4 regions of the Vibrio diazotrophicus genome follow, and region 3 is predicted to be linked to each of the others. Evidence: predicted binding sites of a transcription regulator. Region 3 holds the regulator's gene; each other region holds the start of a gene.

What was found. Region 3 encodes PurR, which represses purine synthesis genes. Its sites were predicted from a motif close to TNANGNAAACGTTTNCNTNA; they were not measured.
Region 1: the regulator PurR is predicted to act here: its motif matches at 1,625-1,644, upstream of AAGA51_RS00830 (uracil-xanthine permease family protein).
Region 2: the regulator PurR is predicted to act here: its motif matches at 1,857-1,876, upstream of purE (5-(carboxyamino)imidazole ribonucleotide mutase).
Region 4: the regulator PurR is predicted to act here: its motif matches at 1,448-1,467, upstream of AAGA51_RS05870 (phosphoribosylaminoimidazolesuccinocarboxamide synthase).

The regions. Positions count from the first base shown of each region.
Region 1 covers NZ_CP151842.1:181,326-184,494, forward strand. Annotated here, with positions in the region: gene AAGA51_RS00830 (uracil-xanthine permease family protein) at 56-1,462, opposite strand; gene recG (ATP-dependent DNA helicase RecG) at 1,684-3,169, opposite strand, start outside.
Region 2 covers NZ_CP151842.1:44,521-47,689, reverse strand. Annotated here, with positions in the region: gene aroE (shikimate dehydrogenase) at 1-71, opposite strand, end outside; gene hemF (oxygen-dependent coproporphyrinogen oxidase) at 199-1,113, opposite strand; gene AAGA51_RS00210 (L-threonylcarbamoyladenylate synthase) at 1,149-1,706, opposite strand; gene purE (5-(carboxyamino)imidazole ribonucleotide mutase) at 1,943-2,428, shown strand; gene AAGA51_RS00200 (5-(carboxyamino)imidazole ribonucleotide synthase) at 2,432-3,169, shown strand, end outside.
Region 3 covers NZ_CP151842.1:2,028,963-2,032,131, forward strand. Annotated here, with positions in the region: gene torD (molecular chaperone TorD) at 102-749, shown strand; gene purR (HTH-type transcriptional repressor PurR) at 1,031-2,041, shown strand; cyclic di-GMP riboswitch class I at 2,216-2,314, shown strand; gene AAGA51_RS09260 (TfoX/Sxy family DNA transformation protein) at 2,428-3,015, shown strand.
Region 4 covers NZ_CP151842.1:1,295,736-1,298,904, forward strand. Annotated here, with positions in the region: gene AAGA51_RS05865 (hypothetical protein) at 1-94, shown strand, start outside; gene AAGA51_RS05870 (phosphoribosylaminoimidazolesuccinocarboxamide synthase) at 182-1,285, opposite strand; gene AAGA51_RS05875 (50S ribosomal protein L7ae) at 1,613-1,921, opposite strand; gene AAGA51_RS05880 (GGDEF domain-containing protein) at 2,454-3,169, shown strand, end outside.

The sequences.
Region 1 (3,169 bases), 1.5 Mb from region 3:
TACAAGAAAAAGGCTCGCATAAACGCGAGCCTTTTTCTTATTTCAAGATTACAGATTACGAATCTAAAGCTTGTTCAAGCTCTTGTTCTGGCTGTTCTTTTCTTGCTGGTTTCGTTTCTGGTAGCAGAAGGTTCAACAAAATTGCTGTGATACCGCCAGCGGCGACACCTGTTGAGAAAATGCTTTTCACAAAGTCAGGCATGAACTGCAGAATTTCTGGTTTCTGAGCAATGCCAAGACCCATAGAAAATGACAGAGCCATGATCAGAATGGCTCGGCGATCTAAATCCACACGAGCGATGATGCGAATACCCGCTGCGGCGATAGTCCCGAACATTACGATGGTCGCTCCGCCTAATACCGGTTCTGGAATCAGCTGTACAAAGCTAGCCACTCCTGGGAACAAACCTAGCAGCACTAACATACCAGCGATAAAGTAACCGACATAACGGCTAGCAACGCCAGTCAGTAGAATCACACCATTGTTCTGACTAAAGGTTGAGTTCGGAAAGCTGTTGAATACCGCAGCAAGTGCAGAGTTGAGACCATCTGCCAATACACCACCTTTGATACGCTTCATGTAAACCGGACCTTTCACTGGTTCACCAGAAACTTCAGATGTAGCAGTAATATCTCCGATCGCTTCCAATGCCGTGATTAGGAAAATCAGCACCAATGGAATAAACAGCGACCAGTCGAAACTTAAGCCATATTGCATTGGTACAGGCAGAGCGATAAGCGCTGTGTCACTCATTTTGCTGGTATCAACCATACCCATGAAATAAGCCAAGGCGAGGCCAACAACCATCGCAATCACAATAGACGCTACGCGAATGTATGGGTTGCGAGCGCGGTTAAGCAGAACGATGATGGCAAGAACGGTTCCCGCAAGGGCAAGTTTATCTAGGCTGCCAAAAGTGCCGTCACCCATCGCTGCGTAACCACCACCCATAGAGACTAAGCCTACTTGAATCAGAGTCAAACCGATCAATGTCACCACAATGCCTGATACCAGCGGAGTGATAACGCGCTGAGCGAATTCCAATACACGAGAAAGCAGAATTTCAGCAGAGGAAGCAACAAGGATAGTACCGAAAATAGCGGCCATCATAGTTTGAATATCTGCGCCGCCAGCTTTAAGCGCTAAGCCAGCACCAATGATTGGACCTAAGAAGTTAAAGCTGGTGCCTTGAATCGACAGCAAGCCAGAGCCGATAGGACCAATGGTTCGAATTTGAATGAAAGAAGACACACCTGAGGCAAACAGTGACATGCTGATGATGGTGTTTGTTTCTGCTGCTGGTACGCCTAAACTTTGGCAAATAATAAGGGATGGCGTGATAACAGCTACAAACATAGCTAGCAGGTGCTGAAGAGCAGCGAATAAAGTGTGTGGCAAAGGTGGTCTGTCATTGAGTTGATAGACAAGATCGGACTTACGAGCCGCGTTTTCGGTTGTCATTTTTATTTTCCTAATTGAGTCGTACACAAAAATGCGCTGAATGGGCATTGCTTGTGGAGCAGAATGGTTGTCTGTGATTGCTGTTAATCAGATTCCGCTCTGGAAATTAGTCTTAAAAAATATAAGGCTAAATTTTGCGGCGATTATAGAGTAATAACTGTAAAAAGCAAACGTTTGCTTTAAGTTGGCGCAAAGGAAAATATGATGAATAAATTCAAGGGTTAAGCTTTCGCGTAAACGTCTCGTTCGCCAAGCCAACGATCAATAATTGCGGTTGCGTTTGTTGGGTAGTTATCGTGAATATGACGAGCTATGCGCTGAACTTCTGGAATTAAGCGTTGATCTCGCACTAAATCTGCAATTTTGAAGTCAGCCAAACCGGTTTGCTTGGTACCGAGTAGTTCACCGGGACCACGAATTTCCAAATCTCGTTGCGCGATAACAAATCCATCGTTACTTTCGCGCAGTACACCTAGGCGTTTTTGCGCTGTTTTTGAAAGTGGCGCGTGGTACAGAAGTACACAATGACTGGCAACAGAGCCTCGGCCAACACGACCACGCAGCTGGTGGAGCTGGGCTAAACCAAGTCTCTCTGGGTTTTCGATGATCATCAAGCTTGAGTTGGGAACATCAACACCCACTTCAATCACAGTGGTGGCGACCAGAAGATGCAGCTCATTATTTTTGAATGCCTGCATGACCTGTTGCTTCTCGGCAGGTCTCATTCTGCCGTGAACTAAACCGATTTTGACATTAGGCAGTTTGCGTTGCAGCTCTTCCGCAGTGTCTGCTGCGGCTTGCGCCTCCAAGACTTCTGATTCATCAATCAGAGTACATACCCAATAAGCTTGCTTACCTTCATTCAGACAAGCATTACGTACTCGTTCAACGATATCACCGCGTTTGGTATCCGGAATTGCGACGGTTTGAATCGGTGTTCTGCCCGGAGGAAGTTCATCGATAATTGAGGTTTCCAAATCCGCATACGCTGTCATCGCCAGCGTTCGAGGAATAGGGGTTGCTGTCATGATCAATTGATGCGGATACGCGCCTTGTTTAGCGCCTTTTTCGCGTAGTTCCAAACGCTGGTGGACACCAAAACGGTGCTGCTCATCGATAATCACCAAGGCTAAATGATCGAATACCACGTGCTCTTGAAACAGTGCGTGAGTACCCACTACCATTTTTACTTCGCCACTGGCAATACGCGCGAGCTCGGCTTCTTTGGCTTTGCCTTTGAGTTTGCCTGCTAACCAGCCAACCTTGATACCCATAGCTTCAAACCACTGGCTGAAATTAATGGCGTGCTGCTCTGCGAGCAACTCTGTTGGTGCCATCAAAGCGACTTGGTAGCCGTTTTCAATCGCTCTTGCTGCTGCCAGTGCCGCAACCAGTGTTTTACCTGAACCTACATCCCCTTGGACTAAACGCATCATTGGGTGAGGTTTCGCAAGGTCTGCTTCTATCTCGTTAACCACGCGAGTCTGGGCATTGGTTGGTGAAAAAGGTAATTGTTCCAGCAATTGATTTTTCAGCGTGTCAGAGGCTTTAAGAGGAAGGGCAACATCTTGCTGTCCTTTACTGCGAACTGCCAACATTGAAAGGTTCTGTGCCAGTAGTTCTTCCATAATTAAACGAATCTGCGCTGGATGGCGACCATCATCAAAAAGACTTAAATCGATATCCGATGGCGGGCGATGAATGGTA
Region 2 (3,169 bases), 1.3 Mb from region 3:
TGAATGAACGGTGATTTGCTGTGTCCGATAGGATTACCAAACACCGCATAGTGATCTTTTACAAAAGCCATATCCCTGCCTCTACCAATAAAAAAGGTCGCTGAGTCTGTTACACCCTTCCTACTTGGAGTTGCAGCTTCAAGTAGGAAGGGGACAGTTAACAGTACTTAACGACCCTATCACTCAGTGCAATTTCTGTCACCACTCGCGCGGCACTAAAAACTCATTCAGTTTAGCTTCGCTGCTGCCAGCTTCCGGCTGGTAGTTATATTCCCAGCGAGCGAGTGGCGGCATAGACATCAGTATTGATTCAGTACGACCACCAGTCTGCAGGCCAAAAAGCGTTCCTCGGTCGAAGACTAAGTTAAATTCCACGTAGCGACCACGACGATACAACTGGAATTGACGTTCTCTCTCGCCATACTCGGTTGCTTTACGACGTTCAACAATCGGCACATAAGCTTGGCAGTAACCTTCACCGACCGCTTTGATATAGTCAAAGCACTTATCGAACTCCCAATGATTCAGATCATCGAAGAAAAGGCCACCGACACCGCGAGTTTCTTCTCGGTGAGGAAGATAGAAATAGTGGTCACACCATTCTTTATGCTGCTGATAAACATCATCACCAAACGGTTCACATAACGCTTTCGCGGTTGAATGCCACTGCTGGCAATCTTCAGCAAAAGGATAGAAAGGTGTTAAGTCGAAACCACCACCAAACCACCAAATTGGCTCTTCACCTTCTTTCTCTGCAATAAAGAAGCGCACGTTGGCGTGAGATGTTGGAACATAAGGGTTTTTAGGGTGCATAACTAAAGAGACACCCATGGCTTCAAACTTACGTCCCGCCAATTCAGGGCGATGCGCCGTTGCTGAGGCTGGCATTTGCTTTCCAGTAACATGTGAGAAGTTCACGCCACCTTGTTCAAACACCAAACCATCACGCATCACACGAGAGCGGCCACCGCCGCCCAACTTTTCGCCCGGCTCTCGATGCCACGCATCTTCAACAAACTTGGCACCACCGTCAACATGCTCTAATTGCTGGCAGATTTGATCTTGTAGTGACAGCAAAAACTGCTTTACTGCTTCTTTATTAATTGTCGACATCTTTTGTTCCTTACGAATTCCCATCGCAGAGTGAGTTAGCCCTGTCTTAATACTTGTAGGGTTTTCGCATCGCGAATTTCACTTGGTTTGTTACGCCCGCCAGTTGCGCCACGCAGAATCGCAACCAGTTTGTCGCCAAGCTGCTCTTCAACCTCTTCCGTTGTCATACACGAAGGTTGACCAGTTAAGTTTGCACTGGTTGAGGTTAGCGGTTTACCGTAAGCGTTACACAGTTGTTGAACCAGAGGATGATCGGTCACACGCACTGCGATGGTATCAAACTGACCACTTACCCATTTGGATACTTTACTGCTCGCAGGTACAACCCAAGTGACAGGACCGGGCCAGGTTGATTTGATTTGTTGTAATTGTTCTGCGGTTAACTGGCTTTCATCTATATAAGGAAGCAGTTGTTCGTATGAGGCTGCAATTAAAATCAAGCCTTTCTCTACAGATCTTTGCTTTAGTTGCAGTAACTTCTCGATGGCTTCAGGGCTGTCTGGATCGCAACCCACACCAAAAACACCTTCTGTCGGGTAAGCAATCACTTCACCAGACTGCAATGCATGTAAAGCTTGTTCAAAATTATTCACGAAAACTACCTAATTGAGCTGACTTATTTCTATTTGCGCCCAGTGTACAAATTATCGGTGACTTCGCCTATACCTTAACGAACGGAAGTTCAAACCACCCTTCCATCAACATCGAAGGGTAATTTATGCGCCAACATTTGTTGATTACAACAACGCAATCGTTTGCTTGAAGTAAAAATCCTCGTATAATGCGCGGCGTTCGCTCACCAAAATAAATATGCTTGAAGGAGTTTGAGATGAAAGTCGGTATTATCATGGGTTCCAAATCGGATTGGCCAACCATGAAACTTGCAGCAGAGATGCTAGAGCAATTCGGTGTTCCTTATGAAACGAAAGTAGTTTCAGCTCATCGCACTCCACAACTCCTAGCAGACTACGCAAGCAGCGCGAAAGAACGTGGCCTGAAAGTGATTATCGCTGGTGCTGGCGGTGCTGCCCACCTACCGGGAATGACAGCAGCATTCACTAGCTTGCCGGTTCTTGGTGTACCGGTTCAGTCTCGCGCTCTTTCTGGCTTAGACTCTCTATACTCTATTGTTCAAATGCCAAAAGGCATTGCGGTAGGTACGCTTGCAATTGGTGAAGCTGGCGCGGCTAATGCTGGGCTTCTAGCGGCTCAAATCATCGGTACTTTTGATGAAGAAGTGATGGCAAAAGTGGAAGCTTTCCGCACGGCTCAAACAGAATCTGTACTGGCAAATCCAAATCCAGCCGAGGAATAATTGATGCACGTATTGGTATTAGGTTCAGGTCAGCTTGCACGTATGATGTCATTGGCTGGCGCACCACTTAATATTGAAATTTCTGCGTTTGACGTTAACAGCAAGAATGTCGTTCATCCTTTAACTCAAGCTGTGATTGGTCATGGTTTAGAGCAAGCGATTGAAAAGGCTGATGTCATTACCGCTGAGTTTGAGCATATTCCTCATGATGTGCTTGAAGTGTGTGAACGTAGCGGAAAATTCCTGCCAAGCACTGACTCCATTAAAGCTGGCGGTGACCGCCGACTTGAAAAAGCACTGTTAGATAACGCTGGCGTACGTAATGCAAAGTACACCGTTATTAATAACCGTGAAGATTTCGATACTGCGATCGCGCATGTAGGCGTTCCTATGGTACTAAAAAGTGCTTTAGGTGGTTATGACGGCAAAGGTCAATGGCGTCTGAAGAACAAGGAAGATGCAGATAAAATTTGGCCAGAAATGGCAGAGTGTATTGCTTCTTCTAATAACCAAGCGATTGTTGCAGAAGAATTTGTTCCTTTTGACCGTGAAGTTTCTCTGGTTGGTGCTCGTGGCAAAAATGGCGAAGTTGCCGTTTATCCATTAGCTGAAAACGTGCACGTGAATGGTGTCCTTAGCCTTTCAACCGCTATTGATGCTCCTGAGCTACAAGAACAAGCAAAAGAGATGTTTACCGCTGTGGCAAACAGCTTAGATTACGTTGGCGTTTTAGCTCTAGAG
Region 3 (3,169 bases):
CTTATCTTTACAGCACAATTTCCAAACAAATTAATCAGTAAATTTCATATAAAGCGCAATTATTGCTTAGACTTAGAAAAAGGCTGAACCGGAACTAAGCGATGAAAGAAATTAAAGCATTCAATGACAAACGTGCTGAAATTTATTGGTGGCTTTCAGGTCTGTATACTCATGAGCTCACTACACAAGAGTTAGCACGTTATGATTCCCCAGAGATTCATAGCTTCTTAGCAGGTCTTGGTGAGAATGCGCATTTAGCAGAACCTAGCCAAACGTTCATTTCTGTCCTCGACCGGCTCCTCAAGCAACAGGATGCTCAAATTCAAATAGCCAACAGCTTTGATCATCTATTTTCAAAATGTGATGAAAATTCTGCACTACCCTATGCTTCACTCTATTTTGATAAATCTAAGCTTGTTGATATATCCCCAGCACAAGCGATTGCGGATCTGATGGAACAAAATGGCGTTCATGTACAGAAACAGGCAGATGAGTCTTATGATCATCTTTCTATCGAGTTGGATTTTCTTGGCCACCTAATTATCCGTTCGAATGAACTGGAAAAAGAGCCGCATATGGAGAAAGCACTTCAGTTTCAAGCAGACTATATCCGTAATCATTTACTGAGCTGGGTGCCAGAATTTTCTCTTCATTGCTCAAGTGTGGACAAATTAGGGTTTTATTCTTCAATCTCCGTATTATTAGTTGCTTTTCTACAACTTGATTTACATTACCTTACTGGCGACTGATTCTCGCCGACAGCTCATTTTAGGCAATGAATTGTGACTACCGTTGAGTTTGCGCTTATGATTTGTCGTTGCGAGCTAACCGTTTGCGGTTTAAACTCAACAGCAAAAATATGATTAATCATTATTTAAAACGCAAACCGCTGTTTCAAAGCGGTTTTTGTGTTTTAGTGACTTTAGGCTAGAAGCTTTTCAACTTCGCCGCTGCTGAATCCGGCCAGTAATCGGGTTTGTTTGACCTAATAAAATTTAGCTAAAATCAGCAGTCAAAACAGGACAAATCTATGGCTACGATTAAAGACGTTGCTCGCTTAGCAGGCGTATCAACCACAACCGTATCACACGTTATTAATAAAACTCGCTTTGTAGCAGAAGCAACTCAAGAGAAAGTTCTTGAAGCAGTAAAAGAGCTAAACTACGCACCAAGTGCGGTAGCACGTAGCTTGAAATGCAATACAACACGTACTATCGGTATGTTGGTTACTCAATCCACCAACCTATTCTTCTCTGAAGTTATCGACGGCGTAGAAAGCTACTGTTACCGACAAGGTTATACGCTAATTCTGTGTAACACGGGTGGTATTTACGAGAAGCAAAGAGACTACATTCGAATGCTGGCTGAAAAACGTGTCGATGGTATTCTGGTGATGTGTTCTGACTTCACTCCTGAACTATCAGAAATGCTTAATGCACATGCTGACATTCCAAAAGTTATTATGGACTGGGGTCCAGAAGCGTCTAAAGCCGACAAGATTATCGACAACTCTGAACTAGGTGGCTACTTAGCAACTAAGTACCTTATCGACAGAGGACACAAAGACATCGCTTGCCTCAGCGGCCATTTAAACAAACTGGCTTGCCAGGAACGAATCGCTGGTTTCCGTCGCGCGATGGGCGAAGCCAATCTAGAAGTAAATGATAACTGGATTCTAGAAGGCAACTTTGAGTGCGACACTGCCGTTTTAGCAGCCGATAAGATCATCGCAATGGATAAAATGCCAACCGCAGTGTTCTGTTTTAACGACACCATGGCGCTGGGTCTAATGTCGCGTCTGCAACAGAAAGGTGTTCGTGTACCTGACGATATTTCTGTCATTGGTTACGACAACATTGAATTGGCTGAGTACTTCTCACCACCACTGACAACTATCCACCAACCGAAACGTCGTGTGGGTAAAAACGCTTTCGAAATCCTGCTAGAACGCATTAAAGACAAAGAACACGAACGCCGTATCTTTGAAATGCATCCAGAAATCGTAGAACGCGATACAGTAAAAGATCTCACAAAAGAATAAGTTACACTTAATAGAGCCCTAGAACTTCCTAGGGCTTGCGAGAAGTCTCTCGCAAAATTTTTCGATTGTAATAAAAACAGTAAACATAAAGTTCACTTTCTGAACTAAAATCACATTTAGCGCACATAAATGTGATGCTAATTCAAGTTTTTGATTATTATTTTCAGTCTAGTGTCACGCACAGGGCAAACCATTTGAAAGGATGGGACGCAAAGCCTCCGGCCTAAACCAAACGATGTTCATTCATCACTGGTAGGTAGCGGGGTTGCCGATGGCAAAAATCTATACATGAGTTGACTATTGATTGACATACTTCATGTATTTTTTTGCTATTCTCTCGGACCTGAATTTGGTGGCGTATTAGTTAATACACCGAGACTAACAGCATGGATAAACCAGTACTAAAAGACTCAATGCGGCTTTTTGAGCAGCTAGGATGTGTGAAATCACGTTCTATGTTCGGAGGGTTCGGCATTTTCATCGACGACGCGATGTTCGCTCTAGTGGTTAACGACCGACTGCACATTCGCGCAGATGATCACTCCTCAAAAAATTTCCAGCAACAAGGATATGAACCTTACGTTTATAAGAAACGTGGTTTCCCTGTTGTTACAAAATATTTCGCTTTACCTGAAAATGCTTGGGAAACCCCAGAGCAGATTATTGAAGAGGCGAAACAGGCTTTAGAAGCAGCAAAGCAAGAACGTGAAACTCAAGCGAAAGCGAAACCCGATCGCCTTAAAGATCTGCCTAACATGCGTCTGGCTACAGAGCGTATGCTGAAAAAAGCAGGCATCGATTCTGTTGATATGCTTCAACAAAAAGGTGCACTCGCCGCGTTCAGAGCGGTACAAGAGACTCACAACACAACTGTTGGTTTAGAGTTACTTTGGGCATTAGAAGGTGCAATTGAAGGTAAACACTGGTCGGTGATTCCTCAATCTCGTCGTGACGAGTTAATGCAGAAGCTTTAAGTTAAAAACTTACCTTAAGTTTAAAAGCACTCTTTACGAGTGCTTTTTGTTTTTCAGCAGCTTTCTGTATTTAAGAAAAGTGAACCCAGATTGAAATTAAAAATCGACTTTCCCTTTCTTATTAACCATAGATGAAGGACATTTAATAATAATG
Region 4 (3,169 bases), 730 kb from region 3:
TGCATTAGATGAACAACAGATTGAGTCTATCCAATCTCATTGTGAAGCTCATATTAAAGCGGGCAAGCAAGACGAGTTTATTATCACTCTGTGATAAATTATTCAGAAATAAAAAGGGCGCTTAACTAATTAGTTTCTTTTGGAAACTGGTAGTTAAGCGCCCTTTTTGCTGATCAGAGGATTAATCAATCAGACCATATTGCTCGTCAAGAATCTTGATGATCTCTTGCTTTGGATTGTCACTTAGCTCAATTTTGTGGCCGACAACTTTCTCAGCAATACCCAAGTAAGTGCGTGAAATATCCATTAGCGCTTCTAGTGGTAAAGCATTGTCACGTGCCAGTGCTTCACGCTCGGGCATACGATCTTTGTTGAGAAGGATATCTGGGTCAGGGAAGTAGTTTAGCAGGAACTGGCGGAAGCCTTCTTTCGAGTTTTCAACGATGTTGCCTTGCAAGTACTGCGCTTCATCCCAGATGCGTGATGAGTCTGGTGTACCCACTTCATCCATGTAGATCAGTTTTTCTGCGCCGTTAGCATCAGTGACATAACCAAATTCAAATTTGGTGTCTACGAAAATCTGGCCGATTTCTTTGAGTGCTTGGCTAATCACCCCGAAGCCTTCTTTAAGAAGTTTTTCGTACAGTGCAATGTCTTCCGCTTTGCTGAAATTGAACGCCGCGAAGTTGTCTTCGATATTTTTACGAGTGATGTTCACGTCGTCGGCTTCAGGAACTCCCGGAATGCCTTTAAGGATGCCTTTGGTTGAAGGTGTCATTAGCAGTTCAGGAAGTGCTTTGTCTTTTTCTAAACCTTCAGGAAGCTCAATACCGCAGAACTCACGTTCGCCTTTTGCGTACGCACGCCACATGGAACCTGTGATGTATTGACGACAAATGGCTTCAATCTTAATTGGCTTAGCTTTTTGAACAATCCAAACAAATGGGTGTGGGATATCCAGAATATGGCTATCTGCTAGACCGTTGTCTTTGAAAAGTTTGAACCAGTGGTTAGAGATCGCATTCAGTGCCGCGCCTTTACCCGGAACGCCTGCAATACCGCCTTCAGCATGCCAGATACAATCGAACGCCGAGATACGGTCGCTGATCACCATGATGGCAAGTGGTGCATCTTCAGCGACATCATAGCCTTTCTCTTTGATAAGGCGACGGCTGTCTTCTTCAGTTAGCCAGTACACAGAGCGAACTTTACCGCTATGAACAGGCTGATGGGTACGAATTGGGAGATCGTCATTGACGGCAAGAACTTGGTCAGCAAGGCTCATGGAGACATTCCTATCTTATTTCAAACGTCATATACCCATCCTACTTATAGACTGGCGCAATGGCAGAGCTAAGAGATTCGGGTATAGAAAGAAGATATCTAAGCACGGTGAGATATCAATTACTGCGCGCATCATACCAGAACTATTTTATGTCGCCATATAAAAAGCAAACGTTTGCTTAAATATCTTTTTGTTCGTAGATATGGTGTAAAAATAGAGTCATACAAACATGCGCAAAATGAAATGCTAGAGAGTGGGGATGTAAAACATTCAGTGAAAAAGCAGAAAAAGCCCTCTCATCGAGAGGGCAAAAGGCAGTGATAGAGATTAGTGAAATTGTGGTGCTGCAGGTTCTAGGAAAAACACTTCACAACGGTATTCTGTTGCCATTTGTTTGAGTAGTTTCTGGCTAACGATATCGATGTTACCAGAGGCAACCACGGCACTCGCGTTACCCGATTGGATAGCTTTCATCACAATGGTGATTTCTGATTGCGATTGCGATGGCTTCATATGAATGATTCTACTGCAATGTATTTGGTGAGCTGCTAGCTCGTGATACTGAGGACGCGGACATTCACCAGTAAACAGGATCCATTGTTTGTGCTCGGATAGACTTGAAAGGCGAACAAACATATCTGCAGCTTGCGTAGCTGAAAATGAATGATGTTTACTCGTTGGATTTCCAAAGCGAGTTACGTTTGATTCAACACCGAATGATTTGTTAACTAGCAATTCACTATTTAGCATAACACTGTCCTTTTATACATGCTGTATGTGTATACAGTAGTATTAAACCAAATACTGATCAAGAAGAAATTTGTGTTTTTGTGGGAAATTTGAGCAAAAAGTTATGATTGATTTTGTAACTTATTGATAAGTAAATGTGGTTTAAGTGAGTAGAGTTTGGCGACTGGTCAATCGTACATTCAAATTCTGCGGAAGTTAGTGACAGCGGTTAGTCTTACGAATTCTGTACAGGATTAATCGCTGGATCGCTATTTTTATCAAGAAGTTGGAGTTGCGACTATTCAGCGGTTTTATATGCTGTACAGTTATATTTCCCTGAGTCATCAAGATTTAAAGAATTTTCCTACGAGAGCCTCTATAGGCTGGCCTGCCTTGTTTCATTAAACTTGCTGTTGTAATCATTGAGTCGAAGCAGCGAATGAAAGTTGTCCAGCGTTTTTATCATCTCATCTTATTTTTATGTTTGTTGGCCAAGCTAACAGGCAATGCTGTTGCGGCTGACAAATCCACTTATAGTATCGCTATCAGTACTGAAGATATTATTGCTGAAACTCTTTTAGAAAGAGTTGCTCAGGAACTGTCTGTAAATTTCGAGCTGGTCCGTTTTGCTGAATATGCACCAAGATTAGATGCCGTTATTTCTGGTGAGGTTGATTTTGCTTCCAGCGTTACCTATACCGATGAGCGAGCAAAGAACCTGATATTTTCAGCACCAACCAACCTTGAATACACTTATCTTTTTAGTTCAACAAAAACCAATATTAAGGATATTTCAACGCTCGCTGTGCCCAGTGGAACAGTGTTTGCCGAGTTAATGCGAACGCAAAACCCAAATCTTCAGGTTGTTGAGTTCAACACGATCGCTGAAGCCAAAGATTTACTCTTCAGTGGTAAAGTGGAAGGTGTTGTCGATTCTGCGGTTCAATTGAAAGTTATGGCATTAGCGGGTATGAATGCCCAACTGCTCAACTATCAATTTCCGTTAAAGCCAGTTTCTCTAGTGACTGCGAAACCTGAGAACATCGAACTGCTAAAAAAAATGGAGCAGTATTTACACCAGCCAGAACGGCAACGCCTAATCAGGACTACTGCTGAGAACTATCAGTTTGAGGTTCAACGCCAAGCGTTACGAAA